Linked DNA regions of Parashewanella spongiae. The protein of the gene in region 2 interacts with the protein of the main gene of each other region in a pairwise test. Links are inferred from orthologs where the notes say so. Each region holds a gene or a part of one and is shown on either strand. Other genes may lie near its edges.

The links.
Region 1: the proteins of mrcB (region 2) and E2I05_RS19605 interact in binary tests that used the Escherichia coli proteins (3 or more experiments, as listed by UniProt). The link is inferred for Parashewanella spongiae from one-to-one orthologs.

What each region holds. Positions count from the first base shown.
Region 1 is NZ_CP037952.1:4,955,297-4,959,957, reverse strand. Bases 1-2,929 are described here. They hold E2I05_RS19605 (penicillin-binding transpeptidase domain-containing protein), read left to right. Parts: upstream 1-561; coding sequence 562-2,298; downstream 2,299-2,929. Other genes in these bases: murE (UDP-N-acetylmuramoyl-L-alanyl-D-glutamate--2,6-diaminopimelate ligase), read left to right, coding at 2,295-2,929; ftsL (cell division protein FtsL), read left to right, coding at 251-565; rsmH (16S rRNA (cytosine(1402)-N(4))-methyltransferase RsmH), read left to right, coding at 1-240. Outside these bases: more of murE, read left to right, coding at 2,930-3,782; E2I05_RS19595 (UDP-N-acetylmuramoyl-tripeptide--D-alanyl-D-alanine ligase), read left to right, coding at 3,779-4,661. UniProt on the Escherichia coli protein: Essential cell division protein that catalyzes cross-linking of the peptidoglycan cell wall at the division septum. Required for localization of FtsN.
Region 2 is NZ_CP037952.1:866,718-874,867, forward strand. The notes cover bases 2,935-5,909. They hold mrcB (penicillin-binding protein 1B), read right to left. Parts: upstream 5,599-5,909; coding sequence 3,271-5,598; downstream 2,935-3,270. Other genes in these bases: hrpB (ATP-dependent helicase HrpB), read right to left, coding at 5,621-5,909. Also shown: E2I05_RS03090 (DUF7661 family protein), read right to left, coding at 1-80; E2I05_RS03095 (glycine zipper domain-containing protein), read right to left, coding at 94-273; E2I05_RS03100 (hypothetical protein), read right to left, coding at 1,173-1,424; E2I05_RS03105 (dicarboxylate/amino acid:cation symporter), read right to left, coding at 1,490-2,719; more of hrpB, read right to left, coding at 5,910-8,143. UniProt on the Escherichia coli protein: Cell wall formation. Synthesis of cross-linked peptidoglycan from the lipid intermediates.

The DNA of each region.
Region 1 (4,661 bases), 4.1 Mb from region 2 along the record:
GGACGACTATCAGTGATCAGTTTCCATTCATTAGAAGATCGTATCGTAAAGCGTTTCATCAGGCGTCACAGTCAAGCCGCCGAAGCGCCATTTGGTTTGCCAGTTACGGAAGCCGAATTAAATAAAAACCGAAAGTTAAAAGCGGTTGGCAAAGCACAAAAACCGTCAGACATCGAAGTCGAACACAACCCTAGAGCTCGCAGCTCGGTACTACGAGTCGCGCAACGGCTGAGTTATTAGGGAGTTGTAGGTGACAAAAGGACAGTTGAGCTTACCAAGCATTATTATTCAAGATTTATGGAATCATAAGTGGTTGATAGTAATGGCTGTAATTGTGGTTTTGAACGCTGTGGTTGTCGTGTATACCAGCCATGCAAGCCGTAAGTTAACCAGTGAATGGGATCAACTACTGCAACAAAGAGATCGATTAGATATTGAGTGGCGAAATTTGTTGTTAGAAGAACAAGCGCAAACTGAGCACAGTCGAATTATTCGCATTGCGACAAAAGAGTTGGATATGAAAAGGCCGTTACCGAACGAGGAAAAGGTGGTGAAAATACCATGACGAAACAAGCGAAGCAGAAACATAAACCACAATCATTTCAATGGCGTGTATACACGCTGTTAGGGTTTGTGTTTTTGATGTTTGTTAGCTTGATTGGCCGTGCAGCTTATATCCAAATTATTGAACCTGAAAAGCTGCGACACGAAAGCGACATGAGGACGTTACGTACTACTAGTCATGATGTACACCGAGGCTTAATCAGTGATCGTAATGGTGAAATGCTTGCGGTAAGTGTTCCTGTGCGTGCAGTGTGGGCGGATCCTAAAATCGTTCACGATAGAAACGGTTTTAAAGATCAGCGTCGCTGGCAAGCTTTAGCTGATGTTTTGCAAATGCCCATTGATACATTATTAAAACGTATTAAAGATAAGCCAACAAAGCGTTTTACTTACATTAAACGGCAGGTCGCTCCCGCGGTGGCTGACTATATCAAGCAGTTAAAATTACCGGGTATTTATTTAAAAGCTGAGTCTCGTCGATATTACCCCGCAGGGGAAACTAATGCTCAATTGATAGGCATTACCAATATTGATGACGTTGGTATTGAAGGAATTGAACGGGGTTATGATGAATGGCTAACTGGTACACCATCTAAACAAAAAGTTCGAAAATCACGAGATGGACATGTTGTAGAACGATTAGGAGTAGTGCAAGAAGGTGAAAGCCCGAATGATCTCGTATTGAGCATTGATCAACGAATTCAAGCACTGGCTTATCGAGAGTTGAAGCTTGCCACTGAGTATAATCAAGCGACTTCAGGTTCGGTTGTTGTACTTGACGTTCACACGGGCGAAGTACTCGCTATGGTAAATACACCATCTTATAACCCTAATTCCAGAGAAGGGATGCAAAGTCATCGAATGCGTAATCGGGCCTTGACCGATACTTATGAACCTGGCTCTACCATAAAACCCTTTGTAGTCGCAGCGGCTTTAGAAGCTGGGGTTGTGAAAATAGATGAAATCGTGCCAACGTCACCGGGCTGGATGCGTATTGGTGGTCGACAAGTTCGAGATCCCATTAATTATGGCGATATGTCATTAGCTAAAATTTTGGTTAAGTCGAGCAATATGGGTGTCAGTAAGTTGTCATTAAGAATGCCTGTACAGCAGTTACTTGGCACCTATCAGTCGATGGGATTGGGGAATTATTCAGGTATTAACCTTATCGGCGAGAGTGCAGGGTTAATCCATGATCGTCACCGCTGGTCTGATTTTGAACGTGCAACACTGTCCTTTGGCTACGGACTGACGGCTACCCCTCTTCAGCTTGCACGTATGTACGCTACTCTAGGCAGCGGTGGCGTATTGTATCCGGTATCGGTATTGAAATTGAAACAGCAACCTAAAGGCGAACAAGTGCTCGATCCACAAGTGGCCGATAATGTGATGAAAATGCTGGTTGGAGTAACAGAGAAGGGCGGAACAGCCAAGAAAGCGCATATTGATGGATACCCAGTGGCTGGTAAGACTGGAACTAGCCGGATTGCTGTTGCTGGTGGATATGGTGACGATTACGTTGCACTTTTTGCTGGCATCGCGCCAGTAAACAATCCAAGACTGGCTATTTCAGTCGTAATAAACGATCCCAAAACTGACAGTTATTACGGTGGTGATGCCGCAGGACCTGTATTTGCAAAAGTTATGTCTGGCGCGCTGCAAATGTTGAATGTTGAGCCAATCAGTTCAACCGAGCAATCGCGTTTAGCCGCCTACTCAAGAGGAGTGAAATAATGAAAATTGCCGATTTTCTCGCTCCGTGGTTTGACGATTTATCAGATAATGAGCTCTGTAAAACGCATTTCGAACACTTGGTATTAGATAGCCGAAAAGTACAACAAGAAGATATCTTTGTGGCGATTCCAGGACATCAAGTTGATGGCCGAAGATTCATTAACCAAGCTATTGAGCGTGGCGCTGTGCTTTGTTTAGCGCACACCAATGAAATGAAACAACACGGCCTAATAGAGCAGGCGGAAAAAAGTAAAATACTTTATTTCTACCAGCTTGCAGAGCAGCTGTCGACGATCGCTTGTCATCGTTATCCAGTAGATAATAACGCTTTGAAGATAATTGCTGTGACAGGTACTAATGGAAAAACGACGGTATCACAGCTCATCGCGCAACTAGCGCGGCTAACAGGCATAAACTCTGCTGTGATGGGAACCTTAGGAAACGGCCTTTGGGGGCAGTTACAAGATACTGGAAATACCACAGCAGACGCGATTACAGTCGCAAAGCAGTTGCATGAATTACAGCAACAAGGGGTGCGGTTGTGTGTGATGGAAGTGTCAAGTCATGCATTGATCCAACATCGTGTAGCGGCTATTTCTTTTTCAAGTGCAATTATGACAAATTTGAGCCGTGATCATTTGGACTATCATGGCGACATGGCATCTTATGCGGCCGCAAAAAAGCAACTGTTTCAGTTTCCATCTTTATCGCATCAAGTATTCAATTTAGATGATGATACGGCTCAGCAATGGTTTGTTGAGATGAGCTCAGACATTGGGGTTGGTTTTAGCGTTGAGCAACAAAATGGGGCTACATTTGCAACTAGGAATGAGCAGTTTCACCCTCAAGGTATGACAGCCGATTTTTCATGGCCAGATGGTCATGGAAAAATAGAATCATCTTTACTTGGGCATTTTAATTTATCCAATTTAGTGGCGGCCATTACGGTTATGGCATTGGAAGGCTTTGATGTCCATCAGTTGCTGGAAAATGTGCCAAAGCTTGAAGCTGTACCAGGGAGGATGGAGTGTTACCACACTAAAAACAGAGCCTCTGTTGTCGTAGATTATGCTCATACTCCTGACGCACTTGCCAAAGCATTAGATGCCATTAGATTGCACTGTGACAACCAATTATGGTGTCTATTTGGCTGTGGTGGTGATAGAGATAAAGGAAAACGCGCCCTAATGGCAAAAACTGCAGAGCAAAAGTCGGACAATGTTGTCATAACCAGTGATAATCCAAGAACTGAATCACCGCAACAAATTATCGCCGATATCCTTACTGGCATTAACCGTCTAAATACTGTTTCTGTAGAAGCTGACCGAGTGACGGCGATTAAACAGTCTTTCGCACAAATTCAGGCTGGTGATGTGTTATTACTTGCTGGAAAAGGTCATGAAACCTACCAAGAAATTAATGGCGTTAAGCATCACTATGATGAGCGTGCTTTGGTTACTGAACTCGTGAGGGCTCAGCCATGATTAGCTTGTTATTATCCGACATTGCGAAGCATCTTAATGCGGAGTTGATTGGTGCGAATGCTTCTATTGAAAGCGTCAGTACTGATAGTCGCAACATTGGTCGCAAAGGGCTGTTTATTGCGTTAATCGGAGAGAGATATGATGCACACGATTTTGTACCAACAGCAATTGAAAATGGTGTAGCGGCAGTAATCACATCAAAGAAGCAGGACATATCGGTGCCGCAATTGTTAGTTTCGGATACGCGTGTCGCATTAGGTTCATTAGGAGAATTAGTCCGAAAGCGTGTAACTCCAATATCGATAGCGATCACGGGTTCGAATGGAAAAACCAGCGTAAAAGAAATGGTTTCCGCTATTTTATCGCAACAGCATCAAGTGCTTTCTACAGCAGGAAATTTCAATAACGACATTGGGTTACCATTAACTTTATTAAGACTAGAGACTCAACATGATTTTGGTGTGTTCGAACTTGGTGCCAATCATCAAGGTGAGATCGATTACACCTCCAACTTGGTGCAACCACAAGTAGCACTAGTAAACAATATTGGTCAGGCACACATTGAAGGCTTCGGAAGTCTAGAAGGCGTAGCTGCTGCAAAATCTGAAATTTATCGCCACCTACAGCCTAAAGGTGTAGGAGTATATAATGCGGATGATGCCTTTGCAGAACAGCTCAAACGGGCCTGCTATCCACACAGTTGTCTAAGTTTTGGTATCCAGCTAACAGCAGATGTTACCGCTCAAAACCTTACTGAAGATGAACTTGGGCAATATTCATTTAAACTGCGTTACCAAGATAAACACACTGATATTAAGTTATCACTAAATGGACTGCATCAAGTGTACAACGCACTTGCAGCCGCTTCGATTTGTCTTG
Region 2 (8,150 bases):
AGTAGCCATTCATTGTTCTTTCTTTGAACCGCCATCGATTTACCAAATACGTTGAATTTTATCAGTGTCTTTACTGGCATGATTTTTAAATTTTCACTTTGATTTGTTATGCTTAAATGCAGCTCCAAAGGCCGAACCCAGTGCGATACCCAGGCTAATCCAAACGCTCATGTCGCCAGTGATTGCTCCAATAGCGGAACCTAAGGCCACACCAAAGCAAAGACCTAGTGCGATAGGCGTGTTTTCATTTTTTGAGTTTTTCCATTTACTCATAAATTTCCCTTTTGATTACATTACAAATATTAATAGTATTATCAGATTCAAGCAGCAAAGTATAATACCAATTACAGTAATTAAATGCTCAACTCAGAGCTATGTATGTGCTCAAAGTGCAATCGAAATTGATGAAGGCATAATTGTTACCGACATACACTGCTGTCGTTATTACATTGCTACGTCAAGACAATTTTGAGAAGTATTCTTTATCCTAAATAAATCGGTTGGGAGCGTTCATATACGCAGAAAAAATTACTGATAGCAAGGCATGAATAGCAGCAAGTAGTGGTTCTACTTGCAAAATTTATAACGCAGCTAGCGGTGGTTTTGACAAGTATATGAATGTTCAGCACTCACCTGATGGGTGAATTAGGGTTGTTTAATTTTGTATTTAACATCAATAGATTAAAGCTAAATTGTGCGTTCAACCGTTTTATTTAGGTTTATAAACCTAGAAACATCAGTTGACTGCGTTCTCAAGTGTAGAAAAAATCGCTGATATTAAGGCGTAGCTTGCAGCAAGTAGTTATTCTACTTGCAAAAGTTACAACGTAGATAGCAGCCATTTTAGCAAGCTTGTGAGCGTAGAGCATTTCACTCATTGGGTGAAAAACATGATAATAAAATCATCGTATTGCTCAAACAGTTACTCATATACTCAGCGTTCAACTGATGTTTTTAGGATAAACCAAAGTGAGCACGTACAAGCTCCCGAAGGGCAAGGCTAAAGGGTTCCATTACTGCGTTACAAGCACTTGAATTATCCCGACAAAGCACTAGGTGCGTTGAATGCCAGCTTTGTATTGCGGCCGTAGGGATATAGTACTTCGAGCTTGTGTCTTGCACTGAAAACCTTTATCTCTTGCTGAGTGAGAGATTAATTATTGTAATTGGTATTAGTTATCATCTGAGCTGAATAAACTCACTAAACCTTGAAATAACATATTTAAAATACCATTGGCGGCATCTTCACTGTTTGGAGAAGTATCTTGATGGCGACTTGATGCCTTTTGATTGCGAGATTGATGGCTTTCTTGAGCACCTTTAGCGAAGTCACCAAGTGATTTTTGAGCTTGTGAACTGGTGCAACCAACAGTTAAAGCAGAAAGTAATACGAGCACTAAAAAATTAGAATAAGCTTTATTCATAATGTCACATCCTGTGAATAAAAAAATTAAAAGGGGGAAGTGGCGCCCCCTCATGCAGTTACAAATTAAATCTGATGTTTCTTTTCCGTTTGGTCAACAATGGTTACTACGGCACTGTCGCCAACGACATTGCTAGACGTCACAAACATATCGATGATACGGTCGATTGCCGCAACAATAGCAAATGCTTCAATGGGTAAGCCTGTTTGGTGGATTAACACACCTATCATCACCATACCGCCACCCGGTACACCGCCAGCACCCACAGACAGCAAAAAGATACTGAATATTAAGGCGGGAATTTGCTCCATAGTAAATGGCGTGCCAAAGGCGTTGGCTACAAAGAAAATTGCCACCGTAATATAAATGGATACCCCGCCCATATTCATGGTCGCGCCAAGTGGCACACCAAAACCAGCAACGGCTCTATTGACACCTAACTTTTCAGTCAGGGTACGCATAGTGACAGGAATGGTGGCATTCGAGCTGGCTGTTGAAAGCGAAAACAATACTTGCTCTTGAGTCTTATCTCGGAACGTTTTAGCTGAAATGTTAGTAAATAAGCTCACTGCAAATGGGTAAACCACAAAAATCCACAATACCAACAAAACTAAAATCAATATCACGTATTCAGCTACGCTGATGAAGGCGTCGGCTTGTAATGTTGCGCCTAATTTAAACATCAAAGCAAATACACCAACAGGGGCAAGATTCATCACAACAGTGATCAATTTCATCATGATTTTGTTGGCCGTTTGGAAACCTGAAACAGCGCTTGAAACGTGCTCACCCAACGACTTAATTACACCTCCAACAAGTAATGCCATGAAGATAATTTGCAGCATGTTGCCATCGTAAAACGCTCGAATTGGGTTACTTGGTACAATGTTTACAAGTAATGACATTAAATTAGGTAGCTCAGTTGCAGTGATAGCAACTTGAGAATCACTGCTCATGTCTACACCTGAGCCGGGTTGTAAAATTAATGATACGGTTAATGCTGCACTGATGGCGACGACGGTATTAATGATATAAAAGCCAAAGGTCTTGCCACCTAGTCGCCCGAAACTTTTTAAATCCGGTAATTCACACACACCGCATACAATACTGACGAAAACCAAAGGCACAACCAGCATCATGATCATATTAACGAACATGCTGCCAATGCCACTAAAAAAGCTAACCAAAGATCCCGAGAAAAAACTGATATCAGCCAATGCATATTGCACTGTCGTGCCCAGCAGTAGACCGAGAAATAGACCAATAAAAATTTTGGCCGAAAGTGACTTCATCATAATTTATCGCTACCCAATGTTGTTGTTCTATTGCTTCCAAGCTCGTTTTTATTAAGCAAAGATTTTTAATCTAGTCGAGAAATATAACACTTACCGCTCCCAAAAGTCACAATAGAAATTCATTGAGGCTTCAAGGGTAAAAGTCTTACCTGATTACCGACAAAGCTCAGTTAATACCAGTTACAGTAATCTCTCACTCAACAAGAGCTAGGGGATCTAGCGATTTAGAAAGTACCAATCTTTGTCATACCAGCGAAGGCTGGCATCCAGTGACTTTCTATAGGAAAAAGCAAAGGCACTAGACTCCAGCCTGCGCTGGAGTGACGAAAACTCATCGGTATACTTTCTTCCGCAACTTTCCTAAAGGTTTTTTGGTATAACTTTGTCGTCACTCCAGCTAAAGCTGGAAAAGAAGTAACGACAGCTTTTTATGTCGGTAGTCTAATGGTTTTCTCGTTTTCTAGAAAAAACACTAGATACCAGCCTACGATGTTATGACGATATAGTAACTGAATTTTTCAATAAATTATTTAATGGGTAATCAAAAAATCTTAAAATACTTTTTGCCACCAAGATAAAGGCTTGCCACAGTTTTCAACGGGTCGATAACTTTGTTTTACTGCGGGCAATGACACCACACTTTCACAGCTAGCTTGTTTGGCATCGCCATTGGTTTTATCAAAGTAGCCTGTAGTGATATTACTCGGTGGGGATAGTCTCAAACTAATTGGTGCTCGGTTTTTCAAAAAGTTTTGATAAATTGCCATTGCACCACTGCTGCCGTACAAGTGTGTTTTACTGTTGTCATCTTTGCCTACCCATATGGCGGCCACATTACGCTCATCAAAACCCGCGAACCATGAATCACGATTATTATTACTGGTTCCCGTTTTCCCTGCGAGACGTGTATTGGGGAAAGCCTTTCCTAATCGTGCTGCTGTGCCAGACTGCACCACTTGATTCATGGCGTATTGGATTAAATAAGCCGTGCTTGGGTCAATGGCTTGCTCAGCATCTGCTTGGTAGGTGATGATCAGCTTATCTTGATTATCCAGAACATGAGTGACAGCCTGTAGAGGTCTAAAACGGCCATTATCAGCGACAGTTTGGAAAATTTGAGCCACCATATATGGTGACCCATTTAAGGCTCCCAGCAACATGGATGGATAACCGGATACAGGCTCTTTCCAGCCAGAGTCCATTAATGTGTCAACGACGTTATCTAAACCTAATGCCATGCCTAAATTTACCGTAGGTACATTGCGTGATTTTTTAAAGGCATAGAGCAATGGTACTTGGCCGAGAAACTTCTTATCCACGTTTTGTGGCGACCAAGTTTTTCCTTTACCATTTTTAAGTGTAATTGGCTGATCGGCTAATGGCGTTGCTAAGGTATACACGTTTGGCTTAGCCAATGCAGTTGCATAAACGAAGGGTTTGACTAAGGAACCAATAGGGCGACGAATGGTCATTGCACGATTATAACCACGGTAATCAGGTCGACGATCGCCAACCATAGCTGCAATTCCTGCGTTATATTTGTCCGTCACTACCATACCGGCTTGAACATTTTGCGGTTGTTTATTTAAGCGTTTCATTGTATCAATTACCGCTTTTTCTGCCGCTTTTTGCGCCAGTGGATCTAAGCTAGTGTAAACCTTAATTCCGGACTGTTTGAGTAACTCTGGACCATATCGCTGGGCGAGTTCTTGCTTCACCAAATCGAAGAACGCTGGCAGTTTTGAGCGAACGTCTCGCTCGCTATTTCTCAGGCCTAATGGAGAATTAACCGCAACACGGTATTGCTGGACATTAAGATCGCCAGCTTCCATGAGCAATCTCAGTACCAAATCGCGACGTTGCTGAGCTCTTTCTGGGTTCCTCCAAGGGTTGTAATAGGATGGACCTTTAATCACAGCCACCAAAAATGCTTGCTGTGATAAGGATAATTCTCGGATGGGGCGTCCAAAATAAAATTGCGATGCGAGTCCCATACCATGAACTGAACGAGACTTATCTTGCCCCATATACACTTCGTTCAGGTAAGCCTCTAAAATTTCATTCTTGCTATAGCGATAATCGATAATGATCGCCATTAATGCTTCTCTTGCTTTACGCACTAATGTTCGTTTACTGGTTAGAAAAAAGTTCTTTGCCAGCTGTTGAGTTAGGGTTGACCCCCCTTGAACAGTGCGGCCAGCAGAAATATTAACAAATACCGCGCGTAAAATAGCAAGAGGACTAACACCATGATGGAGATAAAAGTCCCGATCTTCAGTTTGTAATAGTGCTTTGACCACTAGTGGCGGTATCTTCTCTGAAGGAACAAATAGGCGATCTTGACCATCATTGGTAATGATCCTATCCAGTAATTTCGGCTCCATATAAAAAACGGCCAGTTGCCTGCCATCAGGACGAGTGACTTTATTAATGCCTAATGAGTCGAAACTTATCATCACTCGCTGCTCAGATTGACTGCCTTCAGGGTGTTGAAATGGGCGCCGCCATAAATCCACTTTTGTTTTTGAAGCTGAAAATTCACCCACTTGTTGAGGGTGACGAACTTTTCGATAACCTAAGAGTTTTAATTCTGAAATAAACTGTTGATGACTTATGGCCGCAGAAGGATAGAGCGCCATTGAGCGGCCATAAATTTGAGCGGGCAAATGCCATTTTTGGCCTTCAAATTTACGTGCGATGATTTGATCTAAATAAATGCCATAGCTGCACACAGCGACTAAGATAATTAATGCCACTTTCCAAAAAAACGACCAAATTCGCCTTAATACACCAGAGCTTACTGTTTTCTTCGTTTTCGCTTTAGTTTTGTTTTTTGCTTTTGCTGGTGGCTTTTTAGTGCTTGCCTTAGGCTTAGTCATTAATATCCTGCTTGATTTTAAATCAGTTTTTTGCGAGTTTTCTTTTTGTTAGCTTAGTCGCTTGAGCTTGTAGTGGATCGTCTGGCCATGGGTGCTTGGGGTAACGACCTCGCATTTCTTTTTTTACTTGCTCATAAGAGCCACTCCAAAATGCCGCTAAATCAGCAGTAATTGCTAAAGGACGCCTAGCTGGAGAAAGTAGCTCCATAGTAACTAACAGCTTGCCTTTAGCCAAGCTTGGGCTTTGTGCCTGCCCAAAAGCTTCTTGCAGTTTTAAGCTCATTAAGGCTCGACCATCTTCGGTATAGCGTATTGGTGCTTTAGTACCAGTAACAAGCGACCATTTTTCAGGAAACTCTTGATTGAGTAATTGCTGTTGTTGCCAATCAAGTTGGTTGAATATGAGCTGAAACGTATCAAGTTTCGCCAACTGTTTTAAATTGTTTATTTCAGTAACATATGGAGCTAACCAATCTTTGCAAGTACTAAGCAAACTTTTTGCATCGACATCTGGCCATTTCATGGTTTCACTCAACAAATTTTTTGCCAGTTTTATCCGGATTTGTAATTGTTGTGTGTTTTCAGGCCATTCGAGTAAATCTAGGCCTTTATTCTCAACTTGCTGAAGAATTGCTTGCGTGCGTTGCTCTGTAGATAGCTTTCTTATTGGTTCACGTTTAATGACAATTGCGCCTAATGCGTGCTGCTTCTCTGCAATAAAACGGCCTGTATTTTCATCCCAGCTGCTGTGTAGTTTCGAGGTCACTAAGTAGTCGAGGTGAGTTCCCAATGAAATAGGGTTTAATTGGCAAGCTAAGTAAGCTTTAGCGTTACTTTTGCTTTCGGTCTCTTGTAGAATGGCGATTACGACAAACTTGGCTTGAGCAAGTGACTCTTCTTCGGCAATCACAACACCGCTGCCAATGGCTGTGATAAAACTGCCGTTACCGCGGTTTTTGGCAATTCTATCGGGAAACGCAAACGCTAATAATAAGCCGATATCCTGCCAGCGAGCTAATTGGGTTACTTGGTTTACATTGGCTGAAATCCCAAACTTTGCTAACCATGCCTTGGTTTGCTTTGCTGCTAAACCGCTATGGCTGATATTGAGATAATTTTGAATATCGCAGCCACGTCGAGGTAAACCACGAGCTTCAAGCACACTGGCTAAAACACAGGCTAGAACGAGTAACTGATTATCTTGAGTTGCTGTTAATGCTTGGGCTCGCAACAGCATGTGTGCCAATCTGGGATCGCACCCCAATTCGTATGCTTTTTTTCCTTCAATTGTGAGTTTGTTATCGTTGTCGACAAACTCTAAGCGCTTCAATAAATTCCAAGCTTTTATCTCATGAATTGCTGGGGGTTGGTTGAGCAATGGAAGATCGTTAAACTGCCGAGCTCCCCAATAAGCACAATTATGCGCCATGCTCAGCAAGTCGGCATTCATAATCTCAGGTTCGTCGTTTTCAAGGCGACGTAAATGATCTTCTTCACGCCAAAGGCGAATACATTGTCCGGCACTTACTCGCCCAGCGCGTCCACTGCGCTGAGTCGCTGATGCTTGGCTAATGGGTTTTAAACTTAAGCGAGTGACATCAGATTTTGGGTTATAACTGGCGTGGCGCTTTAAACCACTATCGACAACTGTGCGTATGCCTTCGATGGTTAGACTGGATTCAGCGACATTGGTGGCAAGCACAATTTTTTGTTTTTGTCCTTGCTGGCCAGTATGAGGCTTTATCGCTGCATCTTGTTGTTGATGGCTAAGCTCTCCGTATAATGGCATTACGATACACTGCTGACTGATGCGTTGATCAAGATACGATTGGAGCTTAAGGATTTCAGATTTTCCGGGTAAAAATGCCAATATATCTCCCACTTCATTCATGCTTTGGCTTGTTGATGTCAGCCGGAGGATAGTTTCTCCCATATGATCAAGCCAAGGTGAAGTGCCATGTACGGCTGCACTTTTGGGTGATGAGTAACTGATGTTTACCGGAAAACTCCGGCCTTCGCTTTGTAGGATTATGGCATTGGGCAGCTGAGCTTTTAATTCTTTTTGTGCCAAAGTGGCTGACATTAAAATAATTTTTAAGTCTTCTCGCAGACTTTGTTGTACTTCAAGAGCCAATGCTAACCCTAAATCTGTTGTGAGATGCCGCTCATGAACTTCATCAAAAATGATGGTATCAATGCCTGTTAGTTCAGGATCTTGCTGGATCATTCGCGTGAGTATGCCTTCGGTGACAATTTCTAACCGAGTGTGCTTACTTACTTTGGTTTCACCACGTACTCGATAACCAACTTGTTGCCCAACATGTTCTCCTTTTAGTTTAGAGATATACTCGGCAATGCTACGGGTCGCAACGCGGCGTGGTTCGAGCATAAGGATTTTGCCGCTGATTTCAGGCCAATCGAGAAGAACCGCAGGAAGTGCTGTGGATTTACCCGAACCTGTAGGGGATTGAATCAAAAATTGTGAGCAGGTGGAAAAACTTGCTTTTAATGAAGGCAGTATTGAGTTTATGGGCAATAATTTCAAGATGTGT